DNA from 4 places in the Kluyvera sichuanensis genome. Region 4 is predicted to be linked to each of the others. Evidence: predicted binding sites of a transcription regulator. Region 4 holds the regulator's gene; each other region holds the start of a gene.
What was found. Region 4 encodes Fur, which represses iron uptake genes when iron is present. Its sites were predicted from a motif close to ATAATAATGAGAACNACTATCAA; they were not measured.
Positions count from the first base shown of each region.

Region 1: exbB (tol-pal system-associated acyl-CoA thioesterase) is a predicted target of Fur. The motif match lies at 3,187-3,209, and genes of this name have one in related genera.
Region 2: bfd (bacterioferritin-associated ferredoxin) is a predicted target of Fur. The motif match lies at 3,239-3,261, and genes of this name have one in related genera.
Region 3: zupT (zinc transporter ZupT) is a predicted target of Fur. The motif match lies at 2,924-2,946, and genes of this name have one in related genera.

Region 1 covers NZ_CP162271.1:2,974,423-2,980,350, reverse strand. The annotation lists gene AB2B48_RS14365 (AraC family transcriptional regulator) at 1-835, shown strand, start outside; gene yghB (DedA family general envelope maintenance protein YghB) at 925-1,584, opposite strand; gene metC (cystathionine beta-lyase) at 1,832-3,019, opposite strand; gene exbB (tol-pal system-associated acyl-CoA thioesterase) at 3,271-4,002, shown strand; gene exbD (TonB system transport protein ExbD) at 4,009-4,434, shown strand; gene AB2B48_RS14340 (methyl-accepting chemotaxis protein) at 4,675-5,928, shown strand, end outside.
Region 2 covers NZ_CP162271.1:3,268,507-3,274,434, reverse strand. The annotation lists gene fusA (elongation factor G) at 1-1,857, shown strand, start outside; gene tuf (elongation factor Tu) at 1,927-3,111, shown strand; gene bfd (bacterioferritin-associated ferredoxin) at 3,296-3,490, shown strand; gene bfr (bacterioferritin) at 3,563-4,039, shown strand; gene AB2B48_RS15830 (prepilin peptidase) at 4,023-4,496, opposite strand; gene rpsJ (30S ribosomal protein S10) at 4,876-5,187, shown strand; gene rplC (50S ribosomal protein L3) at 5,220-5,849, shown strand; gene rplD (50S ribosomal protein L4) at 5,860-5,928, shown strand, end outside.
Region 3 covers NZ_CP162271.1:3,009,502-3,015,429, forward strand. The annotation lists gene AB2B48_RS14495 (DUF1190 family protein) at 119-799, shown strand; gene AB2B48_RS14500 (glutathionylspermidine synthase family protein) at 805-1,965, shown strand; gene ygiD (4,5-DOPA dioxygenase extradiol) at 1,969-2,757, opposite strand; gene zupT (zinc transporter ZupT) at 2,953-3,726, shown strand; gene ribB (3,4-dihydroxy-2-butanone-4-phosphate synthase) at 3,790-4,443, opposite strand; FMN riboswitch at 4,551-4,699, opposite strand; gene ubiK (ubiquinone biosynthesis accessory factor UbiK) at 4,821-5,102, shown strand; gene AB2B48_RS14525 (OB-fold-containig protein) at 5,345-5,928, shown strand, end outside.
Region 4 covers NZ_CP162271.1:98,604-104,531, forward strand. The annotation lists gene AB2B48_RS00475 (hypothetical protein) at 1-22, shown strand, start outside; gene AB2B48_RS00480 (chitoporin ChiP) at 482-1,900, shown strand; gene chiQ (ChiQ/YbfN family lipoprotein) at 1,950-2,285, shown strand; gene fur (ferric iron uptake transcriptional regulator) at 2,398-2,850, opposite strand; gene fldA (flavodoxin FldA) at 3,142-3,672, opposite strand; gene ybfE (LexA regulated protein) at 3,823-4,116, opposite strand; gene ybfF (esterase) at 4,246-5,010, opposite strand; gene seqA (replication initiation negative regulator SeqA) at 5,193-5,765, shown strand; gene pgm (phosphoglucomutase (alpha-D-glucose-1,6-bisphosphate-dependent)) at 5,804-5,928, shown strand, end outside.

The sequences.
Region 1 (5,928 bases), 2.2 Mb from region 4:
CGAACAAAATCTGAGAACCTTGCTGCCGGATATTCAGCTTATCTATGGTACTCAGCCAAGCGGGCGCACGCCGGTGATGTATCGCCCGGGCATCGTGTTTCTCTTTTCCGGCTATAAGATTGGCTATATCAACGAGCGCACCTTCCGCTACGATGCCAACGAATATCTGCTGCTGACAGTACCTTTACCCTTCGAATGTGAAACTTTTGCGACCGAGGACGCGCCGCTGGCCGGATTGCGCCTGGATGTGGATATTCTGCAGCTACAGGAGTTGCTGATGGATATCGGTGAAGACCCGCTGTTCCATCCGTCGTCGATGGCGGAAAGCGGGATTAACTCGGCCACGCTCTCCGAAGAGATTCTCTGCGCCTCGGAACGCCTGCTGGACGTGATGGAGCGCCCGCTGGACGCCCGCATTCTGGGAAAACAGATTATCCGTGAGATGCTCTACCACGTGCTGACCGGGCCGCGAGGTGGTGCGTTAATGGCGCTGGTTAGCCGCCAGACTCATTTCAGCCAGATTAGTCGGGTGCTCAAGCGTATCGAGAGTCAGTACACCGAAACGCTCAGCGTGGATCAGCTCGCTGCCGAGGCCAATATGAGTCTGTCGGCGTTTCACCACAACTTTAAGTCGGTGACCAGCACCTCGCCGCTACAGTATCTGAAGACCTACCGTTTGCATAAAGCGCGGATGATGATGGTGCACGACGGGCTGAAGGCCAGCGCCGCGGCGATGCAGGTGGGATACGAAAGCGCGTCGCAGTTTAGCCGGGAGTTTAAGCGCTATTTCGGCATGACGCCGGGAGAGGATGCGGCAAGGCTGCGGGGAATGTAATTTGTAGCCCGGGCGAGGCGTTTACGCCGACCCCGGGGTAGCTCGGAATCCATTCCCGGCGTCGCGTTGCTCGGCCGGGCTACACAATATTATGCGTCGCAATACTTCTTCTTAATCACCACAATCACCGTGCCCAGAAGCCCGGCAACCAGCAGGAAGATGGGCAGGATCATCAGGAAGGTCATCACTTGATCTTCATGACGTTTTACAAACGGGATCATGCTAATGGCATAGCCTAAGCTCGTCACCACGCCTACCCACAGCAGCGCGCTCAGCCAGTTAAACACCTGGAAACGGCGATTCGACAGGCCGGAGATACCCGCCATCGTTGGCAGCAGGGTACGCACAAACGCCAGGAAACGCCCCGCCAGCAGCGCTAGCAGACCGTGGCGGTCAAACATACAGGTTGCGCGCTGGTGGTACTTATCCGGCAACTGCGCCAGCCAACCTTTCACCACGCGGGTATTACCCAACCAACGACCCTGAATATAGCTCAGCCAGCAGCCGAGGCTGGCGGCCGCGGTCAGAATGGCAATGGTAGGGACGTAGCCCATCACGCCCTTTGCAATGAGCGCGCCCGCCAATAGCAGAAGGCTATCGCCGGGTAAGAATGAAGCGGGAAGCAGGCCATTTTCCAGAAACAGAGTGGCAAACATGACCAGATAAACGACCCCCACGACGTGCGGATTCGCCAGAGCAGCAAAATCGTGCTGCCAAAGCGCGGCGACAATATCTTGAATAACGACCATGAACATTCCTGTGGAACAGCGTTTTCGCTTATTGTACGCCCGAAAGATTAAGAACACCTTGATCGCGTGCGCAACAAATGAAGCCGCGCTGTCCTGATTTACTGACAACAACGCGGAAACGGTTTACGCCGACGGTGGTCAATCACTTCGGGGACCGACTGTTCTCAACATCGGTGACGCGCCTGACCGACGCATCAAAAACAGTACTAACCCACCCGATAGCCTGGGCTACCGGGCTGAGGCCATGTTACACGATGCGGGCAAATCCTGCCGCTAAATCCGCAATCAGATCGTCAACGTTTTCTAAACCGATGTGGACGCGTACCAGCGTACCGGTGAAATCGATTTTTCCTTCCGGACGAATGCTGGCGAGCTCGGACGGCTGATTCGCCAGAATCAGCGACTCAAATCCGCCCCAGGAGTAGGCCATGCTGAACAGCGAGAAGTTATCGAGGTAGTTTGCCAGCTCTTCATCATTGAGGTGTTTTTTGAGCACGAACGAGAACAGACCGCTGCTGCCGGTAAAATCACGCTTCCAGAATTCATGCCCTTTACTGCCCGGCAGTGCAGGGTGGTTAACGCGCTCAACCTGCGGCTGCTGTGCCAACCATTCGGCAACCTTCAGGCTGCTTTCATGATGCTGACGTAAGCGCACGCCCAGCGTACGCAGGCCACGGCTGGTCATATAAGCGGTATCGGCGTCGAGCATCTGGCCCATCAGGTAGGCGTTTTCGCGCAGTTGCGCCCAGCAGCGTTCGTTAGATACCGCAGTACCGACCATCGCATCCGAATGGCCAATCAGGTATTTGGTGCCAGCCTGAATAGAAATATCGATACCGAAATCGAGCGCTTTAAACAGAACCCCCGCCGCCCAGGTATTGTCGATCATGATGATTGCTTCAGGCGCAACGCGGCGCACGGCGGCAACGATGGCCGGAATATCGTGCACTTCCATGGTGATAGAACCAGGGGATTCCAGGAACACAATTTTGGTGTTGGGCTTGATCAACGCGGTAATCCCTTCGCCGATCATCGGGTCGAACCAGCTGGTGGTCACGCCCAGCTTACCGAGAATTTTGGTGCAGAAGTCCTGGCTTGGCTCATAGGCGGTGTTGGTCATCAGCACGTTATCGCCCTGTTCCACAAACGCCAGAATGGTGTTGGCGACCGCTGCCGCGCCGCATGGGAAAAGCGCGCAGCCAGCGCCGCCTTCCAGTTCACACATCGCTTCCTGCAATGAGAAGTGGGTGAGGGTGCCGCGACGGCCGTAGAACAGTTCGCCGTTAGCGCGGTTGTGGGTCGCATGTTTTTTGGCGGCGACGGTGTCGAACACCAGCGAGGAGGCGCGCTGAATGACGCTGTTCACCGATCCCTGAGTGTATTTTTTGCTGCGTCCGGCGTTAACCAGCGCGGTATCGAGGTGCTTGTCTGCCATTTTTTATCTGCCTATTTTTATACGTCTGGATGGCTAAATTAACACGATTGCGCGTGGGATCTACCGTTACCTGCGCGAACAGCAGAAAATTTTGCCAAAAAACCGGCTGAAAACTTTTTTACTGCGTAAGCGCAAGGAAAATAAGTGTGATTTGGGTCAATATGTAAATACTAATGAGAACTACTATCAATTCGACGATGTTTTGATATTATTGTGCTCAGAATTTGTGATTTATGTCCTGGAGATACACAGTGGGTAATAATTTGATGCAGGCGGATCTCTCCGTTTGGGGTATGTATCATCATGCCGACATCGTGGTTAAAGTGGTCATGATTGGCTTGATACTGGCATCCGTCGTCACCTGGGCTATTTTCTTCAGCAAGGGTGCTGAGCTCCTTTCCCATAAGCGCCGCCTCAAGCGCGAACAGAAACTGTTAGGCGAAGCGCGTTCCCTGAATCAGGCGAATGAAATTGCGGCTGCATTCGATGCCCGCAGCCTGAGCACGCAGTTAATCAACGAAGCGCAGAACGAGCTGGAGCTCTCTGCGGGTTCGGAAGATAACGAAGGCATTAAAGAACGTACCGGCTTCCGTCTGGAACGTCGCGTGGCGGCCGTGGGTCGTCATATGGGCCGTGGTAACGGTTTCCTGGCGACCATCGGTGCTATCTCCCCGTTCGTCGGCCTGTTTGGTACCGTATGGGGTATCATGAACAGCTTCATCGGCATCGCCCAGACCCAGACCACTAACCTGGCGGTTGTGGCGCCGGGTATCGCAGAAGCGCTGTTGGCGACCGCGATTGGCCTGTTCGCCGCGATTCCTGCGGTGGTCATCTATAACATCTTTGCGCGTCTGATTGGCGGCTTTAAAGCCAACCTGAGCGACGTTGCGGCGCAGGTTCTGCTGCTGCAAAGCCGTGATCTGGACCTCAGCGCCAGCGGCGTTCATCCGGTGCGTACCGCCCAGAAATTACGAGTAGGTTAATGCCCCATGGCAATGCGTCTTAATGAAAATCTGGACGATAATGGCGAAATGCATGATATCAACGTGACGCCGTTTATCGATGTCATGTTGGTACTGCTGATTATCTTTATGGTTGCCGCGCCGCTGGCGACCGTCGATGTCAAAGTGAATCTGCCAGCTTCGTCCAGCCAACCGCAGCCTCGCCCGGATAAACCGGTCTATCTGTCGGTGAAAGCGGACAAATCGATGTTCCTAGGCAATGACCCGGTCACCGACGATAATATGGTGACGGCGATTGATACGCTCACGGAAGGCAAGAAAGATACCACCATCTTCTTCCGCGCGGATAAAACCGTGGACTACGAAACGATGATGAAGGTCATGGATACCCTGCACCAGGCGGGCTATCTGAAGATTGGCCTCGTTGGCGAAGAAACCGTCGCGAAAAAATAAGCATCCCGGATGGCGCGTTCTGCGCCATCCGTTATTATTCCCCCAGTAATATAATATTTCCCTTAAGTCTTATATATTCCAACTCGCTGTTAAATAAAATTAAGTACAACTTAATCTTAGCGATATATTTTTAACAATATAGTGGCTAGCAAGAAATAACCCCTCTACGCTTAATCCTGAACGCTAACAATAATATGACGTGAAATGAAACCTGCGCGGGCGGAATATATCATGGCAATAATGACGTTTTGGCAGCCCAACGGGCTGTCTCAGGATCTGTTCTCTTTATCCTCCATTCGCCGCAGAGCGGACCGTCTGCTGATGGCGCTGGCCTGGGTGATGTGGGGCGTTTCACTAGGCGTCGGGGCGATGAACGATAACCTCAGCCTGGCGCTGCTGGCGGCTACGTTGCTTTCGGTGCTGGGCACATTGATGACGCTCCTTTTTCCCGGCAGATTAATTACCCGGCTGGTCTACGCCTTTATTATGATGGCCTATTCTGCGCTGCTTATTCAACTTGGCGGTGGTGAAACCGAATACCACTTCTCGGTGTTTGTATTGCTCTCTGCGCTGCTGGCATGGCGAGACTGGCGGCCATTAATTATGGGCGCGGCCGTTATTGCCGTACATCATCTGGTGTTTAATTATTTACAGGAATATGGCCTGTTTAATATTACCGTATTCATGCATACCGGGCTGGAAATGGTGGTGATGCACGGGCTGTATGTGGTCGCGCAGACGATATTTCTGGTGCTGCTGGCGGTGCGGATGGAGCAGGATGCCCGCTCGGCCAGCGAAGTGGCGAAACTGGCCTCGGTGATTAACCGCGAGTCGGGCTTCCTGACGCTTGAGCGTGACAGCAAAACTAGTCGCTCTCCGTTTGCCCGTACCTTTAGCCTGACGCTGGATGCGATGCGAAATACCCTTGAGCAGGTTAGCGGCAATGTCTCTGAACTGCTGGAGGCCTCGCAAACGCTACTTCAGCGCAACACTGCGCTCTCTGAGCGTACGGATAACCAGGCGCGTTCGCTAGCGGTCACCGCCAGCGCCATGGAACAACTCGCCGGGGCGGCGTCGCTCACCAGCGAGAAGGCCAGCGAAGCGCGGACGCTGGCGGAGCAGGCGAGCGGCGTAGCGCAGGAGGGCGGGGAGAATATTCGCTCGGCGATGGCATCAATGGCGCATATCCGCGACGAATCGCTGAAAATCAACGGCATTCTTGAGCTTATCGACGGCATAGCCTTCCAGACCAATATTCTGTCGCTGAACGCCTCCGTCGAGGCGGCGCGGGCGGGGGCGCATGGCAAAGGCTTCGCGGTGGTGGCTGCCGAAGTGCGTACGCTGGCGCTGCGCTGCGAAGAGGCGGCCCGCGATATCCGCCAGATGATTGCCACCTCCGTCGAGCGCACCCATCAAGGGGCAGAGCAGGTTGAACGGGCGGGGAAAACGATGGCGTCGATTATCAGCAATATCGACAGCCTGCAGTCCTGCGTC
Region 2 (5,928 bases), 1.9 Mb from region 4:
ATCGACACCCCAGGGCACGTTGACTTCACCATCGAAGTAGAACGTTCCATGCGTGTTCTTGACGGTGCGGTAATGGTTTACTGCGCAGTTGGTGGTGTTCAGCCACAGTCTGAAACCGTATGGCGTCAGGCTAACAAATACAAAGTTCCACGTATCGCGTTCGTTAACAAAATGGACCGTATGGGTGCGAACTTCCTGAAAGTTGTTGGTCAGATCAAAACCCGTCTGGGCGCGAACCCTGTTCCGCTGCAGCTGGCAATTGGTGCTGAAGAAGGTTTCACCGGTGTTGTTGACCTGGTGAAAATGAAAGCCATCAACTGGAACGAAGAAGACGCAGGCGTTACCTTCACTTATGAAGATATCCCAGCAGACATGCAGGACCTGGCTGACGAATGGCACCAGAACCTGATCGAGTCCGCTGCAGAAGCTTCAGAAGAGCTGATGGAGAAATACCTGGGTGGTGAAGAACTGACTGAAGAAGAGATCAAAAAAGCTCTGCGTCAGCGCGTTCTGAACAACGAAATCATCCTGGTAACCTGTGGTTCTGCGTTCAAGAACAAAGGTGTTCAGGCGATGCTGGATGCGGTAATTGATTACCTGCCATCCCCAATCGACGTACCTGCGATCAACGGTATCCTTGACGACGGTAAAGACACTCCGGCAGAACGTCACGCAAGCGACGATGAGCCGTTCTCTGCACTGGCGTTCAAAATTGCTACCGACCCGTTTGTTGGTAACTTGACCTTCTTCCGTGTGTATTCCGGTGTGGTTAACTCTGGTGATACCGTACTGAACTCCGTGAAAACTGCACGTGAGCGTTTCGGCCGTATCGTACAGATGCACGCTAACAAACGTGAAGAGATCAAAGAAGTTCGCGCGGGCGACATCGCTGCTGCAATCGGTCTGAAAGACGTAACTACCGGTGACACTCTGTGTGACCCAGATGCGCCTATCATTCTGGAACGTATGGAATTCCCAGAGCCGGTAATCTCCATCGCAGTAGAACCAAAAACCAAAGCTGACCAGGAAAAAATGGGTCTGGCTCTGGGCCGTCTGGCTAAAGAAGACCCATCATTCCGCGTATGGACTGATGAAGAATCTAACCAGACCATTATCGCCGGTATGGGTGAACTGCACCTCGACATCATCGTTGACCGCATGAAGCGTGAATTCAACGTTGAAGCGAACGTCGGTAAACCTCAGGTTGCTTACCGCGAAGCGATTCGCGCGAAAGTTACCGATATCGAAGGTAAGCACGCTAAGCAGTCTGGTGGTCGCGGTCAGTACGGTCATGTTGTTATCGACATGTACCCACTGGAGCCGGGTTCTAACCCGAAAGGCTACGAATTCATCAACGACATCAAGGGTGGTGTAATCCCTGGCGAATACATCCCTGCCGTTGATAAAGGTATCCAGGAACAGCTGAAATCTGGCCCGCTGGCTGGTTACCCGGTTGTTGACATGGGTGTTCGTCTGCACTTCGGTTCTTACCATGACGTTGACTCCTCTGAACTGGCGTTTAAACTGGCAGCTTCTCTGGCGTTTAAAGACGGCTTTAAGAAAGCGAAACCAGTTCTGCTTGAGCCTATCATGAAGGTTGAAGTAGAGACTCCTGAAGAGAACACTGGTGACGTTATCGGTGACTTGAGCCGCCGTCGTGGTATGCTCAAAGGTCAGGAATCCAACGTTACTGGCGTTGTGATCCACGCTGAAGTTCCGCTGTCCGAAATGTTCGGTTATGCAACTCAGCTGCGTTCACTGACCAAAGGCCGTGCTTCTTACTCCATGGAGTTCCTGAAGTACGACGATGCGCCGAACAACGTTGCTCAGGCCGTTATTGAAGCCCGTGGTAAATAATCCACAGGATTAAAACCTAAGTCCCGTGCTCTCTCCAAAGGGGAGAGCACTATAGTAAGGAATATAGCCGTGTCTAAAGAAAAATTTGAACGTACAAAACCGCACGTTAACGTCGGCACCATCGGCCACGTTGACCACGGTAAAACTACCCTGACTGCTGCAATCACTACCGTACTGGCTAAAACCTACGGCGGTGCTGCTCGTGCTTTCGACCAGATCGATAACGCACCAGAAGAAAAAGCTCGTGGTATCACCATCAACACTTCCCACGTTGAATATGACACCCCGACTCGCCACTACGCACACGTAGACTGCCCAGGCCACGCCGACTATGTTAAAAACATGATCACCGGTGCTGCGCAGATGGACGGCGCGATCCTGGTTGTTGCTGCGACTGATGGCCCTATGCCACAGACTCGTGAGCACATCCTGCTGGGTCGTCAGGTAGGCGTTCCTTACATCATCGTGTTCCTGAACAAATGCGACATGGTTGATGACGAAGAGCTGCTGGAACTGGTTGAAATGGAAGTTCGTGAACTTCTGTCCCAGTACGACTTCCCAGGTGATGATACCCCAATCATCCGTGGTTCTGCTCTGAAAGCGCTGGAAGGCGAAGCAGAGTGGGAAGCGAAAATCATCGAACTGGCTGGCTTCCTGGATTCTTACATCCCAGAACCAGAACGTGCTATCGACAAGCCGTTCCTGCTGCCAATCGAAGACGTATTCTCCATCTCCGGTCGTGGTACCGTTGTTACCGGTCGTGTAGAGCGCGGTATCATCAAAGTTGGTGAAGAAGTTGAAATCGTTGGTATCAAAGAGACTGCTAAGTCTACCTGTACCGGCGTTGAAATGTTCCGCAAACTGCTGGACGAAGGCCGTGCTGGTGAGAACGTTGGTGTTCTGCTGCGTGGTATCAAACGTGAAGAAATCGAACGTGGTCAGGTTCTGGCTAAGCCAGGCTCTATCAAGCCGCACACCAAGTTCGAATCTGAAGTGTACATTCTGTCCAAAGACGAAGGCGGCCGTCATACTCCGTTCTTCAAAGGCTACCGTCCACAGTTCTACTTCCGTACTACTGACGTGACCGGTACCATCGAACTGCCAGAAGGCGTTGAGATGGTAATGCCAGGCGACAACATCAAGATGGTTGTGACTCTGATCCACCCAATCGCGATGGACGATGGCCTGCGTTTCGCAATCCGTGAAGGCGGTCGTACTGTAGGTGCGGGCGTTGTTGCTAAAGTAATGAGCTAATTATTGATTAATTAGTTTTGCACTTGAAAAGGGCACTTCGGTGCCCTTTTTGCTTTTTGTTATTTATCCCCGCAATATTTTTCGCACGATTTGATCCCTTATTTCACGCGACTTCTCGCGTCTGGCTATTGTAATCATAATTATTCTCACTTACACTTTGTTCAGAAATTGAACGGGAGTGGTTATGTACGTTTGTTTGTGCAATGGCGTCAGCGATAAAAAAATTCGCCAGGCAGTACGCCAGTTTCATCCGCAGTCTTTCCAGCAATTAAGAAAATGCATTCCTATTGGAAATCAATGCGGTAAATGCGTTCGTGCTGCACGTGAGGTGATGGAAGACGAATTAATGCAAATGCCAGAGTTCAAAGAGATTGCCTGAGCCCGGATTTCTTTTTTGACATCCCGGTAGGCCGTTCTACGCTTCAATAAGTGGAAGCGGAGGGTCTATATAATGAAAGGTGATGTTAAGATAATAAATTATCTCAATAAATTATTGGGAAACGAGCTTGTCGCAATCAACCAATACTTTCTCCATGCGAGAATGTTCAAAAACTGGGGCCTGATGCGCCTCAACGATATTGAATACCACGAATCCATCGATGAAATGAAACACGCCGATCAGTACATTGAGCGTATTCTGTTTCTTGAAGGGATCCCTAATCTACAAGACCTTGGCAAGCTGCATATCGGCGAAGATGTCGAAGAGATGCTGCAGTCCGACTTAAAGCTTGAACTGGACGGCGCGAAGGATCTGCGTGAAGCCATTGCCTATGCTGATAGCGTACATGACTACGTCAGCCGTGATATGTTGATTACCATCCTCACCGAGGAAGAACATCACATTGACTGGCTGGAGACCGAACTGGATCTGATCGGCAAAATTGGTTTGCAGAACTACCTGCAGTCGCAGATTAAGGTTGAAGGTTAAAAGCAGACAAGCCAGCCATAATAAAACCCGCCGCCCCCAGAAATGGTCCAAAAGGCAGCGGGTTTTTTATATTCTCCGCCTGATGCAGCCACAGTGCCTTCCCCACGATAAAGGCACACGCCAGCAACGTAGCCACCAACACGAGCAGCGGTAGAGATTGCCAGCCGTGCCAGGCGCCGAGTGCCGCCACATACTTTACGTCACCATACCCTAAGCCTTCACAGCGTCGCAGTGCGCGGTATCCCCAGTAAAAGAGAGCCATCGCGCAATAGCCTGCAATCGCTCCCCATAGTGCCTCGTTACTCCTTGTTGGATTCAGACAGAGCTGACTTAGTAACCCTCCCCAAAGCAAAGGGCAGGTAAAGCTGTTACGCAATAACCCGGCGCGGAAGTCTTGCCAGCACAGGATGATGTTGAGTACGGCATAGAGAAGATAGAAGGGGAGGGCCGGAAGCATCATTATTGGTTTCCATAAGAGGTCATGCCGACAGTGTGCGAGGCGAAGAGAGGGGCGGCAACGGCCGATGCGCGTTTTCACGAAGGGCTATCCAGACTCATACCCATCGTTGCAGTTTGTTCACCGATTCTGCTAGCCGCCTTCCAGGCTTTACTGACTAATTTATAAACGCGGCTTGCTTAGTATGGGTATACGTGTATAATGCGCGGGCTTGTCTAATATAGACAGCGGTTCAATATGAACCACCGGTACTGCGTAAGCGATACCAGACAATGTTCCCAATTGGGGAACTCTGTAAGAACGGTTACACTCTCCCATCAATCGTAATGGGTTTGAGGAGTAACTATTTCGTCTATAAAATAATTGGAGCTCTGGTCTCATGCAGAACCAAAGAATCCGTATCCGCCTGAAAGCGTTTGATCATCGTCTGATCGATCAATCAACCGCGGAAATCGTCGAGACTGCTAAGCGCACTGGTGCGCAAGTCCGTGGTCCGATCCCGCTGCCGACCCGCAAAGAGCGCTTTACCGTTCTGATCTCCCCGCACGTCAACAAAGACGCGCGTGATCAGTACGAAATTCGCACTCACAAGCGTCTGGTTGACATCGTTGAGCCAACTGAAAAAACCGTTGATGCTCTGATGCGTCTGGACCTGGCTGCCGGTGTAGACGTGCAGATCAGCCTGGGTTAATCAGGTCATCGAGCGATTGAGAGGTTGATACAATGATTGGTTTAGTCGGTAAAAAAGTGGGTATGACCCGCATCTTCACTGAAGATGGCGTTTCTATCCCAGTAACCGTTATCGAAGTTGAAGCAAACCGCGTTACTCAGATCAAAGATCTGGCTAACGATGGCTATCGCGCTGTTCAGGTTACCACTGGTGCTAAAAAAGCTAACCGTGTAACCAAGCCGGAAGCTGGTCACTTCGCTAAAGCTGGCGTAGAAGCTGGCCGCGGCCTGTGGGAGTTCCGTCTGGCAGATGGTGAAGAATACACCGTTGGTCAGGACATTAGCGTTGAACTGTTTGCTGACGTTAAAAAAGTTGACGTAACCGGTACCTCTAAAGGTAAAGGTTTCGCTGGTACCGTTAAGCGCTGGAACTTCCGTACCCAAGACGCTACTCACGGTAACTCCTTGTCTCACCGCGTTCCGGGTTCTATCGGTCAGAACCAGACTCCGGGCAAAGTGTTCAAAGGCAAGAAAATGGCAGGTCAGATGGGTAACGAACGTGTCACCGTTCAGAGCCTTGACGTAGTACGCGTTGACGCTGAGCGCAACCTGCTGCTGGTTAAAGGTGGTGTTCCGGGTGCGACCGGTTGCGACCTGATCGTTAAACCAGCTGTGAAGGCGTAAGGGGATAGCAATGGAATTAGTATTGAAAGACGCGCAGAGCGCGCTGACTGTTTCCGAAACTACCTTCGGTCGTGATTTC
Region 3 (5,928 bases), 2.2 Mb from region 4:
AACGTAAGGCAACGTAAAGATCCGCCGCTTTACGCCCTTCTTCGCTTCATTTTCAACCACTCATCCACTATCCTGAGCGTTATTGCAATACCACTCTACTGGGTCCAGGAAGAACACAATGAAACGGACGAACAATATTCAACATGCCGCCTTCCGTAAAAGCTGGGGCGCGCGTCACCTCACGCCGGTCGCCTTAGCCGTTACCGCAGTATTCATGCTGGCAGGCTGTGAAAAAACTGACGAAACCGTCACGCTCTATCAGAACGCGGACGACTGCTCTGCAGCGAATCCGGGCAAAAGCGCCGAATGTAAAACCACCTTCGATAACGCGCTGAAAGAAGCCGAACGTACCGCGCCGAAGTACGCCAGCCGTGAAGACTGCGTAGCTGAATTTGGCGAAGGCCAGTGCCAGCAGGCACCGGCGCAGGCCGGTATGGCACCTGCCAGCGGTGAAAACCAGGCGCAAGCGCAAAGCAGCGGCAGCTTCTGGATGCCGCTGATGGCGGGCTACATGATGGGCCGTATGATGAGCGGCGGCATGGGTGGCTACCAGCAGCAGCCGGTCTTCACCTCGAAGAACCCATCCAGCCCGGCCTACGGTAAATACACCGATGCCGGCGGTAAAAACTACGGCGCAGCGCAGCCGGGCCGTTCGATGAACGTACCGAAAACCGCGATGGCACCAAAACCGGCAACCACCAGCACCGTGACTCGCGGCGGCTTCGGTGAGTCCGTGGCGAAACAGTCCACCATGCAGCGTAGCGCGTCGGGCACCACCACCCGTTCAATGGGCGGCTGATGACCATGGAAAGAATCAGCATTACTGAGCGCCCGGACTGGCGTGAAAAGGCAACGGAGTACGGCTTCAACTTTCACACCATGTACGGCGAGCCGTACTGGAGTGAAGAGGCTTACTATAAGCTGACGCTGGCGCAGGTTGAAAAGCTGGAAGAGGTTACCGCTGAACTGCATCAACTGTGTCTGAAAGTGGTTGAACGCGTCATCGCCAGCGATGAGCTGATGGCGAAGTTCCGCATTCCAAAGCACACCTGGACCTTCGTGCGCCAGTCATGGCAAACGCAGCAGCCGTCGCTCTACTCGCGCCTCGATCTGGCGTGGGACGGCACCGGTGAACCGAAGCTGCTGGAAAATAACGCCGATACCCCAACGTCACTGTACGAAGCGGCGTTCTTCCAGTGGATCTGGCTCGAAGATCAGATCAACGCGGGCAACCTGCCGGAAGGCAGCGATCAGTTCAACAGCCTGCAGGAAAAGATCATCGAGCGTTTCAACGTGCTGCGCGAACAACACGGCTTCCAGTTGTTGCATCTGACCTGCTGCCAGGACACCGTGGAAGATCGCGGTACCGTGCAGTATCTGCAGGACTGCGCCGCTGAAGCTGGCGTAGCGACCGAGTTCCTCTACATTGATGAGATTGGTCTGGGTGAAAAAGGACAGTTTACCGATCTGCAGGATCAGGTGATCAGCAACCTGTTCAAGCTCTATCCGTGGGAATACATGCTGCGCGAGATGTTCTCCACCAAGCTCGAAGACGCTGGCGTGCGCTGGCTGGAACCAGCCTGGAAGAGCATCATTTCCAACAAAGCGCTGCTGCCGCTGCTGTGGGAGATGTTCCCGGATCACCCGAACCTGCTGCCAGCCTATTTTGCCGAAGACAGTCATCCAGAGATGGACAAATTCGTGGTGAAGCCGATCTTCTCCCGCGAAGGTGCCAACATTTCGATCGTCGAGAACGGTAAAACCATCGAGCAGGTGGAAGGGCCGTACGGCGAAGAAGGGATGATCGTGCAGCAGTTCCATCCGCTGCCGAAGTTTGGTGATAGCTACATGTTGATTGGCAGTTGGCTGATTAACGACGAGCCTGCCGGAATTGGCATTCGTGAGGACAGAGCGCTGATCACTCAGGATCTGTCACGCTTCTATCCCCACATTTTCGTCGAATAATCGTTAACCGATTAGCACCGACAGCATACTCAAGGAGCCCATTTCGATACCGTCTACCGGGATCGTGATGGGCTCTTCGCCATCCCAGGCACCCAGCACATAAAGCAGCGGCAGGAAGTGATCCGCCGTTGGGTTCGACAGCGAACCGCCCTCATGCGCCAGATAGTTCACCAGCGGATGCTGTTCAACCGGCCCTTTCCAGCTTAGATTCGCCTTCACATAATCGTTAAACGACGTGGCCCACGGGTAAGGCGTTGAATCGCCGTGCCATTTCGCCGTACGCAGGTTGTGCACCACGTTACCGCTCGCCACCAGCATAATGCCTTCATCGCGCAGGCTTGCCAGCTTACGACCGATCTCAAAGTGCCATGCCGCTGGCTTAGTGCTGTCGATGCTCAACTGCACCATCGGGATGTCCGCATTCGGGTACATCTTAATCAGCACGCCCCAGGACCCGTGGTCAAAGCCCCAGGCCTCTTTATCAAGCGCCACCGGAACCGGTGCCAGCAGTTCAACCAACTGTTGCGCCAGCGCCGGGGACCCCGGAGCCGGGTAATGGGTATCGTACAGCGCCTGCGGGAAGCCGCCGAAATCGTGGATCGTCTTCGGGGTTTCCATCGCCGTCACGCCCGTGCCGCGAGTGAACCAGTGCGCGGACACCACCACAATAGCTTTTGGGCGTGGCAACGTTTCACCCAGATGCCGCCAGGTACGGGTATAGAGGTTATCTTCCAGTACGTTCATCGGGCTACCGTGACCTAAAAACAGTGCTGGCATTCGGCTACGAGACATGATGTTATCCTTCCAGAGGGCATAATTTAATAACACCACATTAACCCGTTTTGAGTGAGGATAAACTCAGATAAGCGTGATGATGATCTTCAGAAAATTTGAATGTAAGGATGAAGTAAAGAATAGCGTCGCCTCTCGCCATGGCTGACGATTTTCAATATCATGAATGATAATCATTATCATAAGGAGTAAGCGATGTCGGTACCGCTGATTCTGACATTACTGGCAGGAGCTGCCACCTTTATCGGCGCCATACTCGGGGTGATCGGGCAAAAGCCGTCCAACCGGGTACTCGCCTTTTCGCTCGGCTTCGCCGCCGGCATTATGCTGCTGATCTCATTAATGGAGATGCTGCCCGCCGCGCTCGGTACGCCGGGAATGTCGCCGGTGCTGGGCTACGGGATGTTTGTCGTCGGCCTCATTGGTTATTTTGCACTCGATCACATCCTGCCGCATGCGCATCCGCAGGATCTGATGCAGAAAAACACCCAGCCGCTGCCGCGCAACATTCGCCGCACCGCCGTGCTGTTAACCCTTGGCATCAGCCTGCACAACTTCCCGGAAGGTATTGCCACCTTCGTCACCGCCAGCAACAACCTTGAGCTGGGCTTCGGCATTGCGCTCGCCGTGGCGCTGCACAATATTCCTGAAGGGCTGGCGGTTGCCGGGCCGGTCTACGCCGCCACGGGCTCAAAGCGCAAAGCGGTATTCTGGGCGGGAATTTCAGGCATGGCGGAAATACTGGGCGGCGTGCTGGCGTGGGCGATCCTTGGCAGCATGGTGTCACCGGTGCTGATGGCCTCGATTATGGCGGCGGTCGCCGGGATTATGGTCGCCCTTTCCGTCGATGAACTGATGCCGTTGGCCAAAGAGATTGACCCTAACAACAACCCCAGCTACGGCGTGCTGTGCGGCATGTCGGTCATGGGGATGAGCCTGGTGGTGTTACAGTCGATGGGCATTGGCTAACGTCAGGCAATAAAAAAGCCCGGTGCGTATCGCAAACCGGGCTTCATCACGTAGGCCGCTGGATTAGCTGGCTTTACGCTCGTGCTCACGACGGTAGGCTACCAGATCTTCGATGGTCACCAGCGCCATGTTATGTTTCTTCGCAAACTCGATGCACTCTGGCGCGCGCGCCATGGTGCCGTCGTCGTTGGTCAGTTCACACAGCACGCCTGCTGGTTTAAAGCCTGCCAGCGTCACCAGATCGATAGTCGCTTCGGTGTGACCGCCACGGGTCAGCACGCCACCCGCCTGCGCGCGCAGTGGGAAAACGTGGCCAGGACGGTTCAGATCGGAAGGTTTCGCGTTGTCGGCAATCGCCGCGCGAACGGTGGTCAGACGGTCAGCGGCAGAAACGCCGGTGGTCACGCCATGAGCCGCTTCGATAGTGACGGTAAAGCCGGTGCCGTAAGCGCTGGTGTTGTTTTCTACCATCATTGGCAGTTCCAACTGTTTACGACGTTCGTCGGTGAGACACAGACAAACGATGCCGCTACCGTGACGGATAGTCAGCGCCATTTGTTCAACGGTCATGTTTTCGGCGGCAAAGATCATGTCGCCTTCGTTCTCGCGATCTTCGTCGTCCAGCACCATCGCACCGCGACCTTCGCGCAGAGCAACAAGCGCGTTTTCAACGCGTTCGAACGGAGTACCAAAAGAGGAAAGTAGCGTCTGATTCATGGTAAAAAAACCTCATTAATATTATGGTTACCAGAATCAGGGCAGTCTTAGGAGTGCCGATATAACGGCAAATAGATAACGCGAGCGGGTGCTTAACCCAACTGAATCGTTACTCTCTCCCATCCGGACTCTAACCGTCGGCCCCGGAATTACACCGGATCTGCTGACCTTCAGAAAACATCTGAAGCGCTCGCGGGCTTTCAGCCGTAGCTGATTTACCGCCGGTGGGGAATTTCGCCCCGCCCTGAGAATAAGCGTACTTACTATAACGCCAATGACTATCTTCGGCAATGCATAAGCTTCGAACAATTCTGGTTTATCGCACCGGGATAAGACACTACAATAGCCTTCATGCCGACAGAATCAGGGAACAAGAGATGATCGACCCGAAAAAAATTGAACAAATCGCCCGCCAGGTCCACGAGTCTATGCCGAAAGGTCTGCGTGAGTTCGGTGATGATATTGAGAAGAAAGTTCGCCAGGTGATCCAGTCGCAGTTGACGCGCCTTGATGTGGTGAGCCGTGAAGAGTTTGACGTGCAGACTCAGGTTCTGCTGCGTACGCGTGAGAAGCTGGCGCTGCTGGAACAGCGGATTAGCGAGCTGGAAAACCGCCAGTCCGTTGAAAATGTCAGCCCCGCTCCGGTAGAGCCAAAGTAAAACTAAAGCGGGCCGTACGGCCCGTTTACACATTTCCTGATTTCAGTACGCTCCGGAAAGCACTATGGAGCTGTGTATAATGCACATTCCCCTCTCACCACGCACGTACTTCCCCACGAAATCTGAGGGGGAAAAATCCCTTTCCGGATTAAACGATCCGGCCAGAATATGCTATCGTGACACGCTATAAGAACAAGAGAAAAACCATCGCCCAGGGAAATCTATTGCAGGGGGAATGAAGCATGATTTTATTAACGGAATATAATAGTCCCTACCTGTTTGCACTAACATTTGTTCTTCTTATCGGCGTAATTGAAATAATCTCATTGGCCTTTGGCCATTATCTCTCTGGCGCACTCGATGCCCATCTCGATAATTATGATGCTTTGTCATCTGGTAATATCGGACAGGTGATTCATTTTCTGAATATTGGGCGTATTCCGTTATTAGTTGTGCTCTGTTTATTGGCCGGTTTTTTCGGGCTCTTCGGCATCCTTTTCCAGCATGGCTGGGTCATGCTCCTGGGAGCGCCCCTCAGCAACCTACTACTCACCCCAGCATGTTTTATTATTTCACTCTTCGCCGTGCATTACAGCGGAAAAATCATTGCTCCGTGGCTCCCCCGCGATGAAAGCTCCGCCCTCGCTGAGGATGATTATATCGGCTACATGGCGATAATTACCGGGCATTCCGCGATTGCCGGCACACCCTGCGAGGGCAAATTTACCGATAAATTCGGACAAACTCATTACCTATTGTTAGAACCTGAAGAAGGATACGCGTTTAAAAAAGGAGACAAGGTACTGATTCTCGACCGACTTTCCGC
Region 4 (5,928 bases):
GAAAGTCATTGCGTGGTATTAGATGATGGTCACGAGATAATCCTATGACCTGGTCCCATGGTCAGCTTGCTGGGGTGTGCATGGAGGCACTCAGCACCGGGTAAGCGTCTCGGCAAACGTTGCCTTACTTAGTTTCGCGAAGCGAATTAATGCAATTATTCTACCTCTAAGTATCCCACGCTTTTAATCCCGCTTGTTACAAAAGTCTAATGTAAACGGTCTCATTCACACTTTTCTCAGGCCCGGCAAGGCTTGGCGCGGAGATGTTGCAGTAACGCACTCTGTTACAAACGGAAACCAAATATGTGCGCTTTGTCATAATCCTGCACTCTCGTTGCGGAAAAGGATTGATAATTCGCGTCGCGAAAAATAGTCTGTAGGTGTAGTGAAACACAATTTTTTAGCAGTACCTTTTTATCAGTTTTATTTTTTTGCCTTCTGCTTTGCAGCGGCATTTTTAAAAGTCAAAGAGGATATAACTATGCGTACGTTTAGTGGCAAACGTAGTACGCTGGCGCTGGCTATCGCCGGTGTGACAGCAATGTCAGGCTTTATGATGACTCCGGAAGCAAAGGCAGAAGGCTTCATCGACGATTCTACAATGACCGGTGGTATCTATTACTGGCAGCGTGAGCGTGACCGTAAAGATGTAAATGACAACGGTAAATATAAAACCAACCTTTCCCACTCCACCTGGAACGCCAACCTCGACTTCCAGTCTGGCTATGCGGCTGACATGTTCGGTATTGATATTGCGGCGTTTACCGCGATTGAAATGGCAGAGAATAACGGTAGTGCTCACCCGAACGAAATTGCCTTCTCCGCGAGCAATAAAGCATACGATGAAGATTGGTCTGGCGATAAAAGCGGTATCAGCCTTTATAAAGCGGCAGCTAAATTTAAATATGGTCCTACCTGGGCACGTGCTGGTTATATCCAGCCAACCGGTCAAACGCTGCTGGCTCCGCACTGGAGCTTTATGCCTGGCACCTATCAGGGTGCTGAAGCCGGCGCTAACTTCGACTACGGTGATGCTGGCGCGCTGAGCTTCTCGTACATGTGGACCGATCAGTACAAGGCTCCGTGGCACCTGGAAATGGATAATTTTTACCAGGGCGACCGTAAAAAGAAAGTGGATTATTTACACTCTCTGGGCCTGAAGTATGACTTCAAAAACGATCTGGTGCTTGAAGCTGCTTTTGGCCAGGCTCAGGGATATATGGACCAGTATTTTGCTAAGGCATCCTATAAATTTGATGTCGTGGGTAATCCATTAACCACCAGCTATCAGTTCTATGGCGCACATGACAAAGTCAGCGACCAAAAAAATCTGACAACGGCAGATGATGTTGCGCTGGCTAACGACCTTTACGATGGAATGGCATGGTTACAGGCATTAACCTTCGGCTACAAAGTCGGTCAGGTTGATTTACGCCTGGAAGGCACCTGGGTGCGTGCAGAAGGTAACCAGGGTTACTTCCTGCAGCGTATGACTCCTACCTATGCATCGTCTAACGGTCGTCTGGATATCTGGTGGGATAACCGTTCTGACTTCAACGCCAACGGCGAAAAAGCGGTATTCTTCGGCGCCATGTACGACTTAAGTAATTGGGACCTGCCGGGTTGGTCCGTCGGGGCATCATATGTCTACGGCTGGGATGCTAAACCAAGCTCTGCTGAAATCTACGATCAAAGCCAGCGTCTGAAAGAATCCTCGTACAGCCTTGATGCTGCCTATGTTGTACAGGATGGCCGTGCGAAAGGAACGATGTTCAAACTGCACTTCACCCAGTATGACAATCACTCCAATCTTAATATGGGCGATGCAGGTTACAACAACATGTTCCAGGATGAGCGTGACGTGAAATTCATGGTTATCGCACCGTTCACTATTTTCTGATGCTAACGCGGCAGGGGGAGACCTCTGCCGCTGTTAAGAGGCTCATCGTATGAAAAAATTGATTATTATTGCGCTGATGGCTGCTGGATTAACCGCCTGTGCCCAATCTCCTGCACCGAAGGAAGATAGCAAGCTTAAGGATGCTTACAGCGCCTGTATTAACACCGCAGAAGGCAATCCGGATAAAATTCAGGCCTGCCAGAGCGTGCTGAATGTGCTGAAGCAAGAGAAAACGCACGAGCAGTTCGCGAATCAGGAAAGCGTGCGCGTCATTGATTACCAGAAATGTATTAACGCCAGAAAAATGGGCAATGACGAAGCGGTAGCGAAAAACTGCGATAAGATTTGGCAGGAAATTCGCAGTAACAACGCGCCACAGAAATAAGTTCACGTTGATTACCAATAACCGCTGCTTGCAGCGGTTTTTTTATGGCTATCGTAAAAGCAGGGCATAAAAAAACCAGCGCTTAGGCTGGTTTTCGAGAAGCGCGGTACGCTTATTTTGCTACCGCGTCATGTGCGTGTTCATCTTCACGGCAGTCGCCTTCAGCGCAGTGACCATAAAGATAAAGACTGTGGTTCGTTAAGCGGATACCGTGCTTCGATGCGATTTCACGCTGACGAGCTTCAATGGAATCATCGCTGAACTCGATCACTTTGCCGCAGTCGAGGCAGATCAGGTGATCGTGGTGATGCTGCTGGGTCAGTTCAAAAACGGATTTACCGCCTTCAAAATTGTGACGGGTCACGATACCAGCGTCATCGAACTGGTTCAGTACGCGGTAAACCGTGGCTAAACCAATCTCTTCACCCATGTCGATCAGGCGTTTGTATAAGTCTTCCGCGCTGACATGGTGGTTATCCGGTTCCTGAAGGACTTCCAGAATCTTTAACCGTGGAAGTGTGACTTTCAGGCCAGCCTTCTTTAATGCGGTGTTATTGTCAGTCATGCGGAATCTGTCCTGTTGCTAAACGATTAACTTCCATCAGCGAAAGTATCACAGAGAATGCACCCGAATTAATGCGTCTCATTATAGAATGACCCTATTGAAATGAAAACAGCAAGAGCCGGGTAAACTAAGCTTTCAAAAACGAGGCTTCACCGACAAACTGGCGATGAGACCGCGCTAAATCAGAAGATATTGTACAGGTATGCGCTCAAAAGTTAAAAAATTGTAGCTATTATTTTAATTGCTTTTACCTATTAATGCGGCACGATTTATCATCGTGCCGCAGGATAATCAGGCGTTTTTGATCTCATCCAGGTGCAGCTCTTCTGCAACCTGCTTGACCCATTTCTCAACGCGCTCGGCGGTCAGTTCTGGCTGACGGTCTTCGTCGATAGCCAGACCCACAAAGTGGTCGTCATCCGCCAGACCTTTGGATGCTTCGAAATGGTAGCCCGCGGTCGGCCAGTGGCCGACGATGGTTGCGCCACGCGGCTCAATGATGTCGCGGATGGTGCCCAGTGCGTCACAGAAGTATTCCGCGTAGTCTTCCTGGTCGCCGCAGCCAAACAGCGCAACCAGTTTACCGTTGAAGTCCACTTCTTCCAGCGTAGGGAAGAAATCATCCCAGTCGCACTGTGCTTCACCGTAGTACCAGGTTGGGATACCCAGCAGCAGAATATCGAATGCTTCCAGATCTTCCTTGCTGCTCTTGGCAATGTCGTGAACGTCAGCGACATCTTTACCAAGCTGTTTTTGAATCATTTTTGCGATATTTTCGGTGTTTCCGGTATCGCTACCGAAAAAGATGCCAACGATTGCCATGAGTAAAATAACCTCTTGAAACTTAATGATATGGTGGTGGCTCATTGCCCACAGATAAGGGCAATCATAGCAGAACAGAGAGGTGCGCGGAAACCGCTATCGTGCCGGACTGCACACTCTGCTACATGAAAGCGTATTTTGGGGGATTTTTCAGACTTTCCCCTGTCCGTGCAGCTGGGCCAGTTGGCTCATCAGAATCTCTTCAATGAGTTCACTCCGGCTCATATCACGGGCAGTCGCCAGCTCGTTGAGTGCATCAACGGCTTCGTTATTCAGCTTCAGCTCCACGCGCTTCAGACCGCGCACTTTGTCGCGTTTTAACTGATTACGCTTATTAATGCGCAGCTGTTCGTCACGCGAAAGCGGATTGGTTTTTGGTCTTCCCGGCCGACGCTCATTTGCGAACAAATCTAAGGTCGTACGGTCCGTTTGTTCTTTTGCCATGGTTCTGAGTGACTTCGGGGAAACAAGCTACCGGGCGGTACCCGGTGCAGACAGCGCGCAATCATACATCAGTGGGGCCCACACGCCAACGACCACGGCCATTCTGGCGCGCGGTCGATGCATTTTTAATCACTCGGCGAGATAACGGCGAATGGCTCGCAGCACCGCTTCCGGTTTTTCGGCGTGAACCCAGTGACCCGCGCCGGCGATAACGTGCGCTTTTGCCTGCGGGAACTGAGCCAGCAGCGCGTCACGATAGGCTTCGGTCACATAGGGTGAATTGCCACCGGGAATGAATAGGGCAGGGTGGTCCCAGGCCGGAATGGTCTCCCAACCAACGATATGCGGGTATTGCTCCCACAGCACCGGTACGTTAAAACGCCAGGCACCATCGACAAAGGATTTCAGCAGGAACTGAATCACGCCTTCTTCTTTAAGGTACTCGCGCATTACCGTCGCGGCCTGCTGACGGGTGGCGACGCCAGCGTTGGTGACTGCATTAATAGCTGCAAAAATCTCATCGTGACGGCGGACCTGGTAATCGACCGGGGCAATATCAATCGCCACCAGTCGGTCGATGCGTTCAGGGGCCAGCGCGGTGAGCGCCATCACCGCTTTACCGCCCATGGAATGGCCGATAACCGTTGCTTTTTCAATGCCGTTAGCATCGAGCGTATCGAGCAGATCCTGAGCCATAGCGGGGTAGGTCATCTCATCGGCGCGCGGTGAGAGACCGTGGTTACGCATGTCTACCTGGAGGATATCGTGGTCGGTGACCAGGTCGCGGGCCAGGATGCCCAGATTATCCAGGCTACCAAACAGGCCGTGGACGAGAACGATGGGAGAATTATTGTGCAGGTTTTGTGCAGTTTGCGCTCGGACATTCAATTTCATAGCAAAGTTCTTTTTTTCGCATTGTCGGGTTAGGGTATCATGTTGGACATTCTAACGCTCAGGGGCAAGAGAGGAACTCATCCGAATTTTGCTGTCTTCCTGGTTTGGCGCTACCCGCTGTTGGGTTTTGACTTTATAATCCCAATGAATTGTATTCAGAAAAATTATCGCACCGGATTAAGATGAAAACGATCGAAGTTGATGACGAGCTCTATCGCTATATTGCGGCTCACACTCTGCACATTGGCGAGAGCGCGTCCGACATTTTACGGCGTATGCTGAAATTCTCCGCCGCTTCTCAGCCCGTGGCGACTGCTGCTGCGCCGGTCGTCAAAGCAGAACCGGCTCCCGCTCCGGCCCCGGCTGCTGCCCCCGTTGCTGACGTGAAAACGGTAAAAACCGCCAAAGATAAAGTCCGTGCTATGCGTGAGCTGCTGCTCTCTGATGAGTATGCAGAACAGAAGAAAGCGGTTAACCGCTTCATGCTGGTACTGACCACGCTGTACGCTCTGGACAACAAGGCGTTTGCCGAAGCTACCGAATCCCTTCACGGTCGTACCCGCGTCTATTTTGCTGCTGATGAGCAGACGCTGCTCAAAAACGGCAACCAGACAAAACCAAAACAGGTTCCGGATACGCCATACTGGGTCATTACTAATACCAATACAGGCCGTAAATGCAGCATGGTCGAACACATCATGCAATCAATGCAATTCCCGGCGGAATTGATTGAGAAGGTTTGCGGTACTATCTAATACTGACAATCTAACCCTTGCATAAGAAGGACCAGGCAATGGCAAACCATACCCGTGCAGGACAACCTGCACAGCAGAGTGATTTGATCAACGTCGCCCAACTGACGGCGCAGTACTACGTGCTGCAGCCTGACGTGAGCAACCCGGAACATGCGGTGAAGTT